Regions from separate parts of the Lactobacillus sp. ESL0785 genome, predicted to be linked through region 2. Evidence: predicted binding sites of a transcription regulator. Region 2 holds the regulator's gene; each other region holds the start of a gene.

Region 1 (5,417 bases), 440 kb from region 2:
TCTGCTTTAAAGCCTCAGTAGCCTGCTTTTGCGCATTAACTTCAGCTTTTGCAGCAGCAACTTGTGCTTTTGCATCGGTTAAAATATGGTCGGCATCATTTTGTGCGTTTTGGGCATTCTTTTCCCAAATATTCTTCCGCATTGCATAACCAATACCTAAACCAATTAAAATTGAAATAATAGCAACCGCGACGGGAATCAAAATTATTTTTGTCATGATTACTATCGCCTTTTTTATTTTTTAGATTATTCACACAATATTAATGATAAAGAACCACGGGGCTCATGTCAATGAACAAGAAAAAAACCTTGATCTAAATTCCCAAGTCAAGGTTAATTTCTTCAATTTTATTTGCTTTTGTTAGCGGCTTCTTTTTGATCAGAAGACTCCTTTGGTGAATTTGCACTTTTAGTTTTTTCAGCTTTAACTTTAGCTGGATCCTCACGATCAGCAATCGACTTTTCATCAATTCCATAAGCTTGTCGAACCTGATGTTGCACATCCTCATAAATATCTTGGTGCTCTTCAAGATATTTTTTAGCATTCTCACGACCCTGACCAATTCGTTCATTATTATAGGAATACCACGAACCGGCTTTAGCAATAATATCCTTATCAGCTGCCATATCAAGCAATTCGCCGGACTGCGAAATTCCTTTACCGTACATCATATCAACTTCAGCAACCTTAAATGGCGGCGCAACTTTGTTCTTAACTACTTTAATCTTCACGCGATTACCAGTAATATCGCCACCAGATTGTTTAATCTTTTCAGCACGGCGAATTTCCAAACGAATTGTCGAATAAAACTTCAAAGCACGACCACCAGGTGTAGTCTCCGGATTACCAAACATAATGCCGACTTTTTCCCGAATTTGATTAATAAAAATTGCAATCGTCTTTGTTTTATTAATGTTACCAGAAAGTTTACGCAAAGCTTGGCTCATCAGCCGTGCCTGCAAGCCAACATGGCTATCACCAATATCACCGTCAATTTCAGCTTGTGGCACTAAGGCAGCAACTGAATCGACAATCAAAATGTCAATCGCCCCACTGGCAATCAAGGTATCAGCAATTTGCAAGCCTTCTTCACCGGTGTTTGGCTGTGACAAAATCAAGTCGTCAACGTTGACGCCCAATGCTTCAGCATAAGCTGGATCCATCGCATTTTCAGCATCAATATATGCTGCCGTACCGCCACGCTTTTGTACTTCAGCAACGGCATGTAGAGCAACTGTCGTCTTACCAGAAGATTCAGGCCCATAAATTTCAATAATTCTTCCACGCGGATAACCGCCAACACCTAAAGCTGCATCAAGTGCCAGCGAGCCGGACGGAATTGTTGAAATTTCAGTATCAGCCTTGTCACCCATCCGCATAACAGCACCTTTACCAAAATTCTTTTCAATCTTTTTTAATGCACTTTCAAGCGCCTTTTGTTTTTCGTCTTTGGCCAAGCGATTTACCTCCTCTAATTAATACCCATTAATTATACTTTGATTTATTGTTTATTTGCAAGGGAAAGCGAACAAATGTTTAGACCATTATCCCATATTATTAAATACGCTAAAATCGCCTAGTTTCTTTTATAAAATTACTGCCGTAAACCCTTAGGCTGCAGCCAATTTTGTAACAAATTCAACACAACATCGGCCACAATTGCGAGTAATGCCGTTGGTACCGCTCCTGCCAAAATAATTGCACTACCGTTAGTCGCATTCGTTCCCCGAATAATAATATCGCCTAACCCGCCAGCACCAACAAACGAGCCAATTGAAGTAATCCCAATCGCAATCACTAGTGCATTTTTTAACCCAGCAATAATCACTGACAATGATAAAGGCAGTTTTACTAGATACAGGAGCTGCAGTTTTGTCATGCCCATACCTTTTCCTGAGTCAATTACATTTTTATCAACATTCCGCATGCCCGTATAAGTATTTTTAATAATTGGTAATAATGAGTACAGTGTAACGGTTACAATAACAGTCATTACCCCCAAGCCCAAGCCAATCATCACAATTGACAACATCGCTAAGGATGGAATTGTCTGGATAAAGTTAGCAATTTCAACAACAAAATCACCAAGATGAGCATTCCGCGAAATAAAAATCCCTACCGGAATACCAATAATTGCTGCAAATAAAACACCATAAATTGCAATCAGAAATGTTCGATTGAATTGAGCTAACACATAGCTGCCATTATGTTGATAGTAATAGATAAATTGCTGCCATAAAGATAATTTAGCCATTATTTTTTCTCCCGAAAGTAATTATGCTTTACTAAAAATTGATGCGCCACTGTTGCTGGCTCAAGCAAATGATCATCAACTTGAAAATTCATTGCGCGAATTTCATGAACATTAATGTGACCCACTAAGCGCATTAATAGTGGCTTTAATTCTGGATGTTCACGCAACAAATAATTATTAATCAACATGCCGCAATTATACGGTGGGAAAAAGTGCCTATTGTCTTTTAGCAAATTGAGGTGGTAACTATCAATCCGACCATCAGTTGAATAACCCAAGATAACGTTCATTTTGGCACTTTTCAAAGCTGAATAAACTAAACCGATATTCATTGGGTGCAGTTTAGAAAAGGTAATTCCATAAGCCGTTTGAAAATCAGGATAACCAACTCCGGGGGCATTAACCCATTCAGAAGCCACGCCGACAGAAAATTGATTTTGATACTTTTTTAAATCAGAAATGTTATACAACTGCTTTTGTTTCTGTTCTTGCTTTCTAACCATAAAAGCATAATTATTCGCAAAACCATATGTTGGTAAGTATGTCTGATCCCAACGCTTTTTTACTTCACGACGAACAGTATCATTAGCTCTTTTGGAATTTTTAATCGGTGCCATTAACAAGTTAGCAGTTAATTCACCACCATCATAAGCTGCCGCCTGAATATCAGCATCATGTCGATACAAGGCCTGATGCTGCATCGGTGCAGAGCCCAAATTATTAACAATCGTTGCCTGATACGGCGTTTCGTGTTCGATTAACTGTGCAATAATATTCGCCATAATTTGCGATTCAGTCGTTGTTAACGCCGTTATGCGCACGTTTGAACTGCTGCCTTGGCTATCAGATAATCCAGGTAACCCACAGGCAGAAGTTAGCAGCATTACTAAAAAAGCGGTAATTATTACAGATAATTTTCTAACCGATTTTTTCATTATGCTCACCCCTTATATCCCTTTTGGCGTCAATTTTTTCTCTAATTTTCCTAACAAATAATCAGTTAATAATGCCAAAATAATCACAGGAATTGTACCGCCTAAAATTAAGCTAGGTTGATACAAACTCAAGCCATTAAAGATAAAATCACCAAGCCCGCCAGCACCAATATATGATGCCAAAGTTGCCCAAGCAATTACATAAATCGCTGATAACCTAATACCAGCCATAATTACAGGCATTGCCAATGGAAGATCAACTTTAGTAATTAACTGCAGCTGAGTCATGCCTAAGCCGCGAGCCGAGTCGATTGTATCTTGATTAACGCCAGTCAAGCCAACATATGTATTGCGCAAAATAGGCATTAAACTATATAAAAAGAGGGCAATAATTGCTGGTACTTGACCAACACCAAAAAATGGAATCATCATTGCTAGTAATGCCAATGCTGGAATCGTTTGAAGCATACTGGCAATTGCAACAACTACTTTGGCAGTTCGCGGAAATTTTAATAAAATAACACTTAAGGGAACAGCAGCTAAAATTCCTAAGAATAAAGCAATCGCAGAAATATAAATCTGCTGCCAAATCTTAACAATTAATTCTGAACCATGTTGCATGAAAAAGACTGACATTCTAATTCGCCTCTTTTGTTGAATTAGTTTTAACTGAAGATGAGCCAGCAGTATTAGAATTGCCCCAAATTGATTCGTAAACAACATTCACAAGACTTGACCGGGTCACAATACCTACTAATTTTTGCTCAGAATCAATAACCGGAACGTACTGCCGATTACGCTTCAAAATCCGGCTAAAGTTATCACGCAAATATTCTTCAGGACCAACAGTTTCAACAATTGGTTGTAAAATATCACTCACGCTAGTCAAAGTTTGATATTTACTCTGTAAAGTTGCAATTGAAATATAACCCTTTAAATGATTATGATCATCAACAACCAATAAAGTATCAACTCGACGCTTCTTCATCATTGTTAAGGCTTCAGTTAACGTTGCACTAATACTAATCTTAACTGGATCAGCTAACATCACATTTTTCACTTTAACAGTTTCATATTTAGCAGCAGCTAGTCGTTCTTCGCCAATTAACGTCTTAACAAAGTCATTCGCTGGATGATGCAAAATCTCATCTGGAGTACCGACCTGCACTAACTGACCATCATGTAAAACAACGATTTTTGTTGCTAGTTTTAAGGCCTCATCCATATCATGAGTAACAAAAACTATCGTTTTTCCCAATTTTGTTTGTAAATGCTGTACCAAATTCTGTAAACTTTCACGCGTAATTGGATCTAGTGCGCCAAAAGGTTCATCCATCAAAATCAAATTTTGATTAGCAGCTAAAGCCCGTACAACACCAATTCGCTGCTGCTGACCACCTGATAATTCTGCAGGATAACGATCAAGATAAGATTCTGGCAATTCTGCCATTTTAATTAATTTCTTTGCTGCACTAGCTAGTTTTTCCTTAGGCCATTTTAGTAATTTAGGAACTAAGATAATATTTTCTCTAATCGTCATATGTGGCATCAGGCCATTGCTCTGAATAACATAGCCAATATGACGACGTAAGTTAACAGGATTAAATGATTCGACATTTTTACCCGCAACGAAAACCGTACCGGTAGTGACCGTATTCATTCGATTAATCATTCGCATTAACGTTGTTTTACCAGACCCAGAAGTCCCAATCAAGCAACAAAATTCACCTTGATTGATTTTAAAACTAATATGCTTAACAGCTGACTTTTTACTTTTAGGATAGGTCTTCGACACGTCCCGAAATTCAACCATTGGGATTTTTTCTGTCATCCTAAATTCTCCTTTCTTAATATTTCTGTTAATTTAATGCTAACAATTCACTTGCAATTAAGCAAAAATATCAGCTTTACCAACCTGAAAGTTAAAAAATTGTACAAAAAAAGCACCAACCTAAGTTAGTACTTCTGTAATTTACATTGAACCTTTAAAGACATCCCATGAACTGTGGAAATAGTCCCAACCTGAATAAATAGTAAAAATTAAGGCAAGGTATAACAAAATTGTACCAATGTAATAAAAATTACCAATTAAGAGAAAAATGACAGCTAACATTTGACAAGTTGTCTTAATTTTACCAGGCATTGCCGCCGCCATTACTTGACCCTTATTCTCCGCCAAAATCAGACGTAATCCAGTTACTGCCAGCTCACGACAAACAATAATTAC
Region 2 (5,417 bases):
TTACTAGTGTTGTGCGTAGTCGCCCTTACACAACTAAAAAGGTATTTAGTAAAAAGGAAAATAAGGAAGTTATCAAGCATCCTAACCGTAAACCGACTAAAAAAGAAATGTTAGCCCATGCGCCCTTTTTTGATTATGAAGTTGCTTATGCGCAGCCTAAAGTTATCGTCACAGTTGGTGGCACAGCAATTGAGCGTCTGTTAGGTGCGGGGCACAGTATTTCTAAGGAACATGGCCAAATAATAAAAAATACTCCGATTTTGCAGTTAAATCAGCAGGAAACAGGGTACGAATGGTCGCATGAAAAGTATACAGTTGCATTTCAATATCATCCGGCTGCAATTTTTTATAATCGAAAATTGACAGAAGATATTAAGCAGGATTGGCTCGCTTTAAAACCATACGTAAATATTAAAAAAGACTAGAGCTTAGTTAAGCTCTAGTCAATTATAGGTTTAATTAATATTATTTCGATAAAGACCTACAACTTTACCGAGGACTTGCACGCGATTAAGAATGATTGGGGACATCATATCGTTTTCTGGTTGCAAGCGGTAATGGTCTTTCTCTTTATAAAAGCGCTTGACAGTAGCTTCATTTTCTTCAGTCATTGCCACCACGATCTCACCGTTGATAGCAGAGCTTTGCTTGCGCACAATAACATTATCACCGCTTAAAATACCAGCATTAATCATACTTTCGCCGTGTACTTTTAACATGAAGAGGTCACCAGCATCGTTGGCTAAATCTGGTGGTAGAGGGAAATAATCTTCAATATCTTCAACAGCTAAGATTGGTTGTCCGGCCGTAACTACGCCAACAATCGGAATTTCAGTAGGCTTAATGCCTAAAACTTTCTTACCTTCAGCAGTGATTTCAAGAGCTCGAGGTTTAGTTGCATCTTTAATCAAAAGCCCTTTACGTTCGAGTCTTGACAAATGACCGTGGACAGTTGAAGTTGAAGAGAGTTTGACAGCTGCACAAATTTCACGCACAGTAGGTGGGAAACCACGATCTTCAACGGTTTTATAAATATAGCGTAATATTTCTAATTGTTTAGAATCATGATTAAGTGACATAATTTCTCCCCATTACTATCAAATAAATTTTCTATGAATTTAGTTTACCAAAAATTAATCTTGAATACAAACAAATGTTCTAAGGACTCAAACTTTTTTTCTGTGAGTAAATACGGTAAACTTTTTTAATAAGAGGTGTAAATTATGACTGATAATGATGAAAAAAAGATGGTTGACCGGATTAATGAGCTATATCGTAAGAAAAAAGCTACTGGTCTTAATGCCGAAGAAGAAGAGGAACGTAAGAAGCTGCACCAAGAATTTTTAAAGAATTTTCGGGCTAGTTTTAAGCAAAACGTTGAAGATATGGTTATTTTAGATAAAAATGGTAAGGAAATTACGTCAGAAAAGGCTAAACAGGCACAAAGACGTAAAGGTCTAAGAAAAGATTAATTTTAATCTTTAATTTTGGCGCAAGTTTAGGTAAGATAGAACTATTGAATAATTTGAGGAGTTAATTTTTATGAATTTGCCATTAGCAATTGTTTTAATTATTGTTGCACTATTAGTCGGCTTAATTGGTGGCTTTTATGGTGCAAGATCATACATGAAGAAATATTTTAAGGAAAATCCACCAATCAGTGAAGATATGATTGTTGCGATGATGTCACAAATGGGACAAAAGCCATCTGCTAAGAAGGTTAACCAAGTGATGAACATGATGAAGCATCAAAATAATTAATCTTAAGATTGACTAGTAAAGACGGGGATTGTCCTCGTCTTTTTTTATGCAAATCAGATAGGAATAAAATGAGTATATTTTTTAAACTAGGTTGGTTTTTTAAGAAGGAGAAGAAGCGATATTTAATTGGTATTACCTTTTTAGCTTTGACTTCAGTAGTAAATTTAGTGCCGCCACGAATTTTAGGCTTGATGGCAGATCAGCTCGATCAGGGACACATTAATTGGATACAATACGGTATATTGATTTTAGCAATTATTGTCGCGGCGTTACTTTTATATGGTTTTCGCTATTTTTGGCGCAAACAAATTTGGGGTGGTGCAGCAGAATTAGAGCGGCAGTTGCGGTCTAAATTATTTCACCACTTTATGATTATGGATCGTACTTTTTATCAGCGTCATCGCACTGGTGACCTGATGGCCCACGCGACAAATGATGTGTCGGCAATTCAAGACGTAGCTGGCGCTGGTGTGTTGACCTTGGTTGATTCGTTAATTATGAGTGTATCGACCATGGTTGCGATGATTATTTTTGTTGATTGGCGATTGACAATTGTTGCTTTATTGCCACTGCCAGTTTTGGCGTGGGGAGCATGGCAATTAGGTAATCATTTACATGATGCCTTTGACAAGTCCCAGGCTGCTTTTTCACGCTTAAATAATAAAACTCAAGAGTCAGTTTCAGGAATAAAAGTCATTAAGACTTTTGGGCAGGCACAAGAGGACACAGTAGCTTTTGACCAAATGGTTGCTGATACCATTCAGATTAATAAAAAAGTCTTCAAGTGGGATGCCTTGTTTGATCCGCTAGGGACAATTATTATCGGTCTAACATACACGATTACAATTATTTATGGCGGGTTGCTGGTAGTTAATAAGGCTTTAACAATTGGGCAATTAGTTTCTTTTATTGCCTACATTGGTAACATGGTTTGGCCGATGTTTGCCATTGGTTACTTATTTAATATTTTGGAGCGAGGCAGTGCCAGTTATGACCGAGTTGAAAAGTTGCTGAATGAGCAGCCGCAAATTACCGATCAACATGCCGATGAAAGCTTGAAGGCAAACGATTTAGTTGGTGATTTAAATTATCGAATTAATTCGTTTGCTTACCCCGATGAACCGCAAATTCCCGTACTTCACCAGATTGATTTTACGTTAAAGCAAGGGCAAACTTTGGGATTAGTAGGTAAAGTCGGTTCAGGTAAGACGACAATTATTCAATTGTTATTACGTGAATTTGATAAATATGATGGTCAGATTACATTAAACGGCCACGATATTCGTACAATTTCGCTTAATGTTTTATTACGCCAAATTTCGTATGTGCCGCAAAATAATTATCTGTTTTCAACGACTATTCAAAAAAATATTGCTTTTGCGCAAGCTGATACTGAAGATGCTGCAATTATTAGTGCAGCTAAAAAGAGTGATTTACATGATGATATTTTGCAAATGCCAGCTGGCTATCAAACATTGGTCGGTGAAAATGGGGTTTCACTTTCTGGCGGTCAGAAGCAGCGGATGGCGATTGCGCGGGCATTACTTAAACAAAGTCAAATTTTGGTGCTGGACGATGCGTTATCAGCAGTCGATGCCCGAACTGAGATAGCAATTTTAAAATCGCTGGCTAAAGAACGCGCTGGTAAGACAACGATGATTGCAACGCATAGATTAACTTCAGTAATGAATGCTGACCTGATTTTAGTTTTAAAAGATGGTGCGGTTGTTGAACGCGGCACGCATCAACAATTACTTGCTGCCAATGGTTGGTACGCAGCAATGTGGCACAAGCAGGAATTAGAAGAGAAGGTGGGTGAGTAAAATGGATGAACAACAGGAATCAGTATGGTCAAAAGAGATCCCAATTAAAGAGCAATTAAGTATTTTTAAACGTTTAGTACGATTTGTCTTGCAATTTAAGAACGAAATGATTATTGCCGGGATTGGTGCATTGTTAGTTAGTATGATTAACATGCTTTTGCCGTATGGTTTGCAGTTCTTTCTTGATAATTATTTGGTTAAAGCTAATGTGACAACGCAAATTATTTTGTTTGCTGGACTACTTTATGCCGGAGGCTCACTTATTAAGGGAATCTTGCAATTCACTTATGAATACTTCTTTTCTTTAGGGTCAGAGAAGTCACTCGAGGGTTTAAGAGCCCAACTTTATAAAAAACTTCATACTTTAGGGATGCGGTATTTTGACCAAACTCCGGCAGGTTCAATCGTGTCGCGGGTAACTAACGATACGATGACGTTAAGTAATTTTTTAACGGTAATTTCTAGTGTGGTGCTATCGTTATTTTCAATTATTTCTGCCTTAGTTGCGATGTTTGCCACTAATAAGCTGGCTGGGCTGATTGTGTTGGCTTTTTTACCAATTTCATTTTTGATTATTTGGCAGTATGCTAGACATAGTTCTAAACTATATCGGAATTATCGTGAGCGTCTAAGTCGCATCAATACTAATTTAAATGAATCAATTGAGGGTGTTTCCTTAATTCAACAATTTAAGCAAGAAAAGCGAATGACGGGTAATTTTGAGCATGAAAACGCGGCGTTAATGAAAACGCGATTTAGTATGATCAACTTAAATTCTTTATTGCTTTCGCCTCTAACCAGTTTACTTTATTCGCTAGCTTTAGCATTGACTTTAATGTATTTTGGCTTTCCATTGCGGCAAACATTTGTACCTGCGGGCGTTGTTTATGCTTTTTCGCAGTATATTTCACAATTTTTTAATCCAATTTCTAACTTAATGGACCAGATGACTTTCTTTCAAGATGGGATTGTTGCCGGCAAAAGAATTTTTCGTATTTTGGATGATACTAATTATGAGCCGCAGCAAAATGTTCAAGCAGGATTGACGATTACGCGGGGCAAGATTGAATTTAAGCACGTTAGTTTTTCTTATGATGGTCAAAATGAAATTTTACATGATATTTCATTTACAGTTAATCCTGGCGAAACCTTAGGGATTGTGGGCCATACAGGTTCTGGTAAAAGTTCGATTATTAACGTGATGATGCGGTTTTATGAATTTTATCAAGGCGAGGTTTTAATTGATGGCGTAGACATCAAAAAATATCCTAAAAAAGAATTACGTCAAAAATTAGGATTAGTTCTACAAGATCCTTTTATGTTTTACGGTGATATCAGTTCCAATATTCGCTTGTATAATGATCAAATTACAGATCAGCAAATTAAGCAAGCTGCTGAAACTGTTCAGGCTGCTGATTTTATCGAAAAGTTACCGGGTAAATATCATGCAGTAGTTGGTGAAGGTGGCAGTGAATTTAGTCAAGGTCAAAGACAATTAATTTCGTTTGCCCGAACTTTAGTAACAGATCCCAAAATTTTGGTTTTGGACGAAGCAACGGCAAATGTGGATACCGAAACAGAAACTTTAATTCAAGCGGGGTTACGGCGATTACGTCAAGGTCGAACCACACTGGCAATTGCGCACCGGTTGTCAACAATTGTTGATGCTGATCAGATTATTGTTCTTAATCAAGGCCGGATTATTGAACGTGGTACGCATGAAGAACTATTGGCTCAAAAGGGTTACTACTATAACCTGTATACTTTGCAAAATCAAAATTAGCGTAGATAAGCTTTTAAAGCTTGTCGGCGTTTTTTTGTCTATTGACAGCG
Region 3 (5,417 bases), 170 kb from region 2:
CTAATTACTAAATTAATTCAAGCAGTAACAGAAGCAAATTCGCTATAACAGTAGTCGCTGCCGGTGGTTATATGCTATAATTTCTTTGTATCATACATATTAATAAGTGAAAGGTTAGTTAGATGAAAATTGCATTAGTTACCGATAGTACTAGCGTTATATCTCCACAGGAAGCTGAAGCCAACAATATTATCGTTGTTCCAATCCCAATTATTATTGGTAGTAAGGAATATTTAGAAGGCGTTAATATTACTTCTGATAAGCTTTTTGAATTGCAAAGGCAGGGTGCGGATTTTCCGAAAACCTCACAGCCAAGCATGGGTGACATGATTAGTCTCTTTAATCATTTACATGAAGAGGGTTATGAAGCCATTATTGCAATTACACTTTCGAGCGGTATCTCAGGTTTTTATCAAACTCTTTGCAATATTGCAAAGACTAATCCTGAATATGGTTTACATCCAGTTGATACGCAAATGACGGTGCGACTACAAGGAAATCTTGTTCTTGCTGCTGCGCGTATGATCAATAATGGTTTAGGCTTAGAGACCATCCTCGATCACTTAGAAAAAATTCGCGCAACTATTGACGAACTATTTGTTGTTAATGATCTTAAAAATCTTAGTCGCGGTGGCCGTTTAAGTAATGCTGGCGCTTTTATTGGTTCAATGTTAAATATCAAGCCTTTATTAACCTTCAAGAATGGTGAAATTATTGCTTTTGACAAAATTCGCTCAATGAAGCGAGCTTTTAACAAGATAGAACGTTTAACTATTGAAAAAATTGACCAACTACCATATAAAGATAAAATTAAGTTATTCATTATCGATTCGAATGATGAACATCAAGCTGAAGAAGCCAAGCAATTTTTGCTTGAACAGTTTCCTGATAAGACAATTTCTGTTACCAAGTTTAGTCCTGTGATTGCAACTCATTTAGGTGAAAAATCATTGGCAATTGGTTGGATGATTGATATTGATAAAATTGATTTAACCAAGTAAAAAGCAGCTGTGAGGGCTGTTTTTTTGTGATTTTTTATAGATCAGGGAGAATTAAGGAGCACTATGGATAAAAAGGATCAATTTACTAATTGGGCAGTTGAACTGCAAAGTTTAGCGCAAAACGGTTTGGAATATGGCCATGATCGGTTTGATTTAGAACGTTATGAACGGATTCGCGTGATTGCTACCGAAATGATGGCCGCTAAAACCGGTTTGCCGCTAAAGAAAGTCAAATCGCTCTTTAGCAGTGATGATGGTTATCAAACACCTAAATTAGGTACTAGAGCAGCAATTTTTAAAGATGAACAAATTTTATTAGTTCGTGAAACTATTGATGGGGCATGGTCATTGCCGGGTGGCTGGTGTGAACCCAACATGTCAGTTAAAGACAATTGTATTAAGGAAGCTAAAGAAGAGTCTGGTCGCGAAATTTCAGTAGAACGAATAATTGCACTGCGTAACCATGATCATACAATTCGTGGTGAACGTGCAATTAACGTTGTCAATGTTTTCTTTTTGTGTCATGAACATGGCGGCACTTTTAATCAAAACACTGAAACTAGTGCATGCCGTTATTTTAGTCAAGATAAGCTACCACAACTTTCAGAACAAAGAACTACCCAAGAAGAGATTAACTTGTGCTTTGCCGCCAAAAATGATCCTAATTGGCAACCAAAATTCGAATAAGATATGAAAAAGACACTGGAAATTTATAATAATTCCAGTGTCTTTGTTTTATTTATCAGTTTCAGAAATTTCATTTAACGCTGCACGTTGTTTTTTCTGGTCAACATGGGTATACAAATCTGTGGCTGAAGTACCTTTTTGACCTAATTGTTGTGCTACAAGGACTTGATCCTTAGTTACATCATAAAGCTCGGAAGCAAGAGTATGCCGTAATTTATGAGGTGTTAATGGATGACCAAAGCTGGCCGAATATTTATTAACCATTTTTTCAATTGCATTAGTCGTGATCCGTCTAGTTTGGTGATGCCAACGAGTTAGAAAAAAGGCTGTTTCTTTTTTAGAAGCAGAATAACGTGCCTGCCGGATTTTTTGATATTCAACAATATAATCTAGTGTCCATTCAGCAATCGGTACACTGTCACGTTGCCCGCCTTTACGAGTTACATCAAGGGTGGCTTTCTTTAAATTCAAATCCGCTACATTAACACCAGCACATTCAGAAACGCGAATACCAGTCCCTAAAATTAAAGCAATGATTGCCATATCACGTTCTTTATTCAATTTGAAGGCGGGCACAGCATGTTGATTACAGTGCTGTTCATAGTCTTTTTCAATAAAATCAAGAAACTGATACTTTAATTTACCGATATACATATGGGATTCAAGAATATGAGCACGATAATTTAATGTCTTTGTATTATTTAACGAATCGATCTTTAACATTACGTTACGCTCAAAGTAGGGCTGACCATTATTATTATCAGCAGTAATTGTTAAAAACTTAAACAATGAGCGCAAGGCATTAATTGAACGATTGATTGTTGTAGGTGAATTAAGGTGACCTTGCTGGTTTTTAATATGTCCTAAGTAATTGATGTATAGCATAATATCATTACGTCTTAAATTAGCTAACGTAGCAGTACTAACATGTTGATTATCACTAGCATCAGAAATTCCTTCACGTCGCAGCCAGTCAAAGAAACGCCTGATTTCAGTTAAATATTGGTAAGTTGTTGTTAGGGAATGATTAGTACCAAAGTTGTATTCTTTAACAAAATCCGGCATGGTACTTAATTCGGCAGCAATTAAATCTAAATATTTTTTGGTTTCCACGGCTAGATTCTCCTATTATCCAATTTTTATCAAGTTATCTTTAATATTATAAAGCAAAAATAGAATGTATGTTTGGATTTTTGACTATGAAAGAGGTCATGTAAAGAGAGTAGAGGGTAGTATAAGAGCAGGTATTTCAAGCTTTTCAGGGTAAAAAAGAGTAATGCAAGTAGTATAACCATCGTCTTCAGTTTAACTATAATACTATTAAGCTATCATAAATAAAAAGGCCGCCTTACGAATCAAATCAAAAATTTATGTTATTAATTTTAATCAAATTCAAAAACCAAATAGCCAAAATTTGATTAAAAACCTAAATTATCACCTTAACTACCTATCATTAAAATTATAGTTTTAATGATAGCAAGTAAAAAACACTTAGATAAAAGCAATCGTATTAATCAATAGATTCTTTTATTATCCATATAATGTTCTACCTAATACGCCGTGATAAATTCAAAAACAAATTATATCTCACAAATTCTATTTATTATTCGAAGTTAAAAACCCAAATAATTATTCATTAATTATCAATTCTCAAACTAACTAGAGTAATTCAGACGTAGAATCGTTGCCTTAGCCAACTAACTTTAAGCTACTAAGTTCATTAATTTATATGCCGTTTATTTTTTTATTACTACAAGTTTTTGTTATCAATTTGATAATGACTAATTGATATTAATAGCCAAATTTGCTATCTCTTAAGTAAATTTTTATATTTTAATTTAACTTTACATAATATATATTATACGAAGTGCAACTGCGCTAGTAACCCTAACTAATAGCATTCAGCTTTAAGTCACTAAAGCCAATAAAATTATGCTCCTATTAGCTATTATATCAACCTTTTTAAAGAAAAAATGTTTTTACAGTTAATTAATTACTAACTATAAATTGTTTATAGTTCTAGTTTAGCTTGATAGCAAGTGATCACATGCATTTAGATAATATTTTCCGCTTTTAATCTTATTTATTTTAAGTTGAATTTTTCTTGGTGCATTTTTATTTGAATTTTTAGCAAAATAGCCTACAATACTATCTGGGGTTTATTTAAAAACATTTTATTTAATTTCGGTTTTTTCGTTAAATTTAAATGTTTTACTTATTATTTTTATTATTTTGTTCTATAATCTATTATTATGGGACTGTGTTTTTGAAAGGGTTGATTTATTCAATGAGTATAAATTTAGGAAAAGAAATATGCCGTCGACGACGTGAACAAAAGCTGACACAGGAGGATCTCGCTGAATTAAGTGATTTGTCAGTTAACTTTATTTCTCGGCTTGAACGGACCAAGAACCAAAACATTAGTATTCAAAAGCTTGACTCAATTGCTAGAGCTTTAAATACAACTACACCAGATATTATCATGAATGCTTACCGCTTCAAGGAAGTTAAGGTAGAAAATCATCAAGATAATACTCCGGTATTTATCAAAAAGGTTCTTAATGAATTAAGAAAAATGGCGCCTGAAAAGGCTGAAAGAGTATGTAAATCTTTCATTATCTTAGCTAAAGAAATTAATAAAGACTAGTTTTAATTTTATTAAAAAAAGCGAAGTAGGATCAGTTCCCTACTTCGCTTTTTTGTTACGCTAAAACTAGATTTTAATTAAATGCTTCAGTTAATGGTGGTACAACTTGCTTCTTACGTGAAACGACACCAGGTAAACTGATTTCAGAATCTGTAACTTCACCAAATGCCTTAGCAAATGCTGCTTGAGCATCATCTGAACCAACTACTAAGGCAGTTGAATCAGAATCAAGCACATTGGTAATTAGCAGCATAAACAAGTCATAATGATTTGCTGCAGAAGCATCATTCATTGCCTTCAAAAAAGCGGCTTTTCGTGCCATTGCTTCAGGTAAATCAACAACATTAATTTGTGCAACCCGAACATTTTTACCATTAAGTTCAAAGCTCTTAGCATCTAAGTCAATGAGATCTTCCTCAGACTTAGCAGCAATATTTGTCCCAGCCTTTAATTCTTCAAGACCATACGTTTCATAATCAACATCAGCAATTTTAGCTAATGCTTCAACTGCTTGATGATCATCATCAGTAGTAGTTGGTGATTTCAAAAGCAAAGTATCAGAAATAATTGCAGAAAGCATGATTCCAGCAATATTTTGTGGAATTTCAACGCCATAATGCTTATAAAGCTTCCACATGATGGTACTGGTACAGCCAACAGGTTCAGCCAAATAAAATAATGGCGCACTTGTATCAAAGTTCATAATTCGGTGATGATCGACAACATGGGTCACCGTTACCTTGTCAATATCAGCAACACTCTGTTGTGGTTCATTATGATCAACCAACATTACCTTATTTACTTCGTTAGCAGCAGTTTTAATTACCCGTGGTGCTTCAAAGCCAAACTTCTTCAAGGCAAAGGCTGTTTCATCATTAGGTTCACCCAAAGCGACAGCTTCCGTATTATAACCGCGTTTATTTTGCAGGTACGAATATGCAATCGCAGTACCAATTGCGTCTGTATCAGGATTTTGATGCCCAAAAATTAACTCTTTTTCCATTAATTTCCTCTTCTTCCTTTTTAACAAAAATTATTGTTCTATTCTAGTTTACCTAATAGTTACTCTTTCTCCAAGAATT

What was found. Region 2 encodes LexA, which represses DNA repair genes until DNA is damaged. Its sites were predicted from a motif close to CNAACANNTGTTNG; they were not measured.
Region 1: a site for LexA is predicted at 1,527-1,540, ahead of recA (recombinase RecA). Genes of this name have one in related genera too.
Region 3: a site for LexA is predicted at 2,863-2,876, ahead of xerS (tyrosine recombinase XerS). Genes of this name have one in related genera too.

Annotation. Positions count from the first base shown of each region.
Region 1 is NZ_CP113916.1:583,874-589,290, reverse strand. Features, by position in the region: gene rny (ribonuclease Y) at 1-217, opposite strand, end outside; gene recA (recombinase RecA) at 349-1,458, opposite strand; gene OZY43_RS02935 (ABC transporter permease) at 1,596-2,255, opposite strand; gene OZY43_RS02930 (glycine betaine ABC transporter substrate-binding protein) at 2,255-3,190, opposite strand; gene OZY43_RS02925 (ABC transporter permease) at 3,203-3,826, opposite strand; gene OZY43_RS02920 (betaine/proline/choline family ABC transporter ATP-binding protein) at 3,828-5,021, opposite strand; gene pgsA (CDP-diacylglycerol--glycerol-3-phosphate 3-phosphatidyltransferase) at 5,163-5,417, opposite strand, start outside.
Region 2 is NZ_CP113916.1:1,018,994-1,024,410, reverse strand. Features, by position in the region: gene OZY43_RS04955 (uracil-DNA glycosylase) at 1-425, shown strand, start outside; gene lexA (transcriptional repressor LexA) at 456-1,079, opposite strand; gene OZY43_RS04945 (DUF896 domain-containing protein) at 1,224-1,472, shown strand; gene OZY43_RS04940 (YneF family protein) at 1,543-1,761, shown strand; gene OZY43_RS04935 (ABC transporter transmembrane domain-containing protein) at 1,830-3,584, shown strand; gene OZY43_RS04930 (ABC transporter ATP-binding protein) at 3,586-5,367, shown strand.
Region 3 is NZ_CP113916.1:849,430-854,846, reverse strand. Features, by position in the region: gene OZY43_RS04175 (MarR family transcriptional regulator) at 1-48, shown strand, start outside; gene OZY43_RS04170 (DegV family protein) at 123-1,001, shown strand; gene OZY43_RS04165 (NUDIX hydrolase) at 1,065-1,688, shown strand; gene xerS (tyrosine recombinase XerS) at 1,737-2,801, opposite strand; gene OZY43_RS04155 (helix-turn-helix transcriptional regulator) at 3,976-4,335, shown strand; gene OZY43_RS04150 (manganese-dependent inorganic pyrophosphatase) at 4,409-5,338, opposite strand; gene OZY43_RS04145 (LysR family transcriptional regulator) at 5,398-5,417, opposite strand, start outside.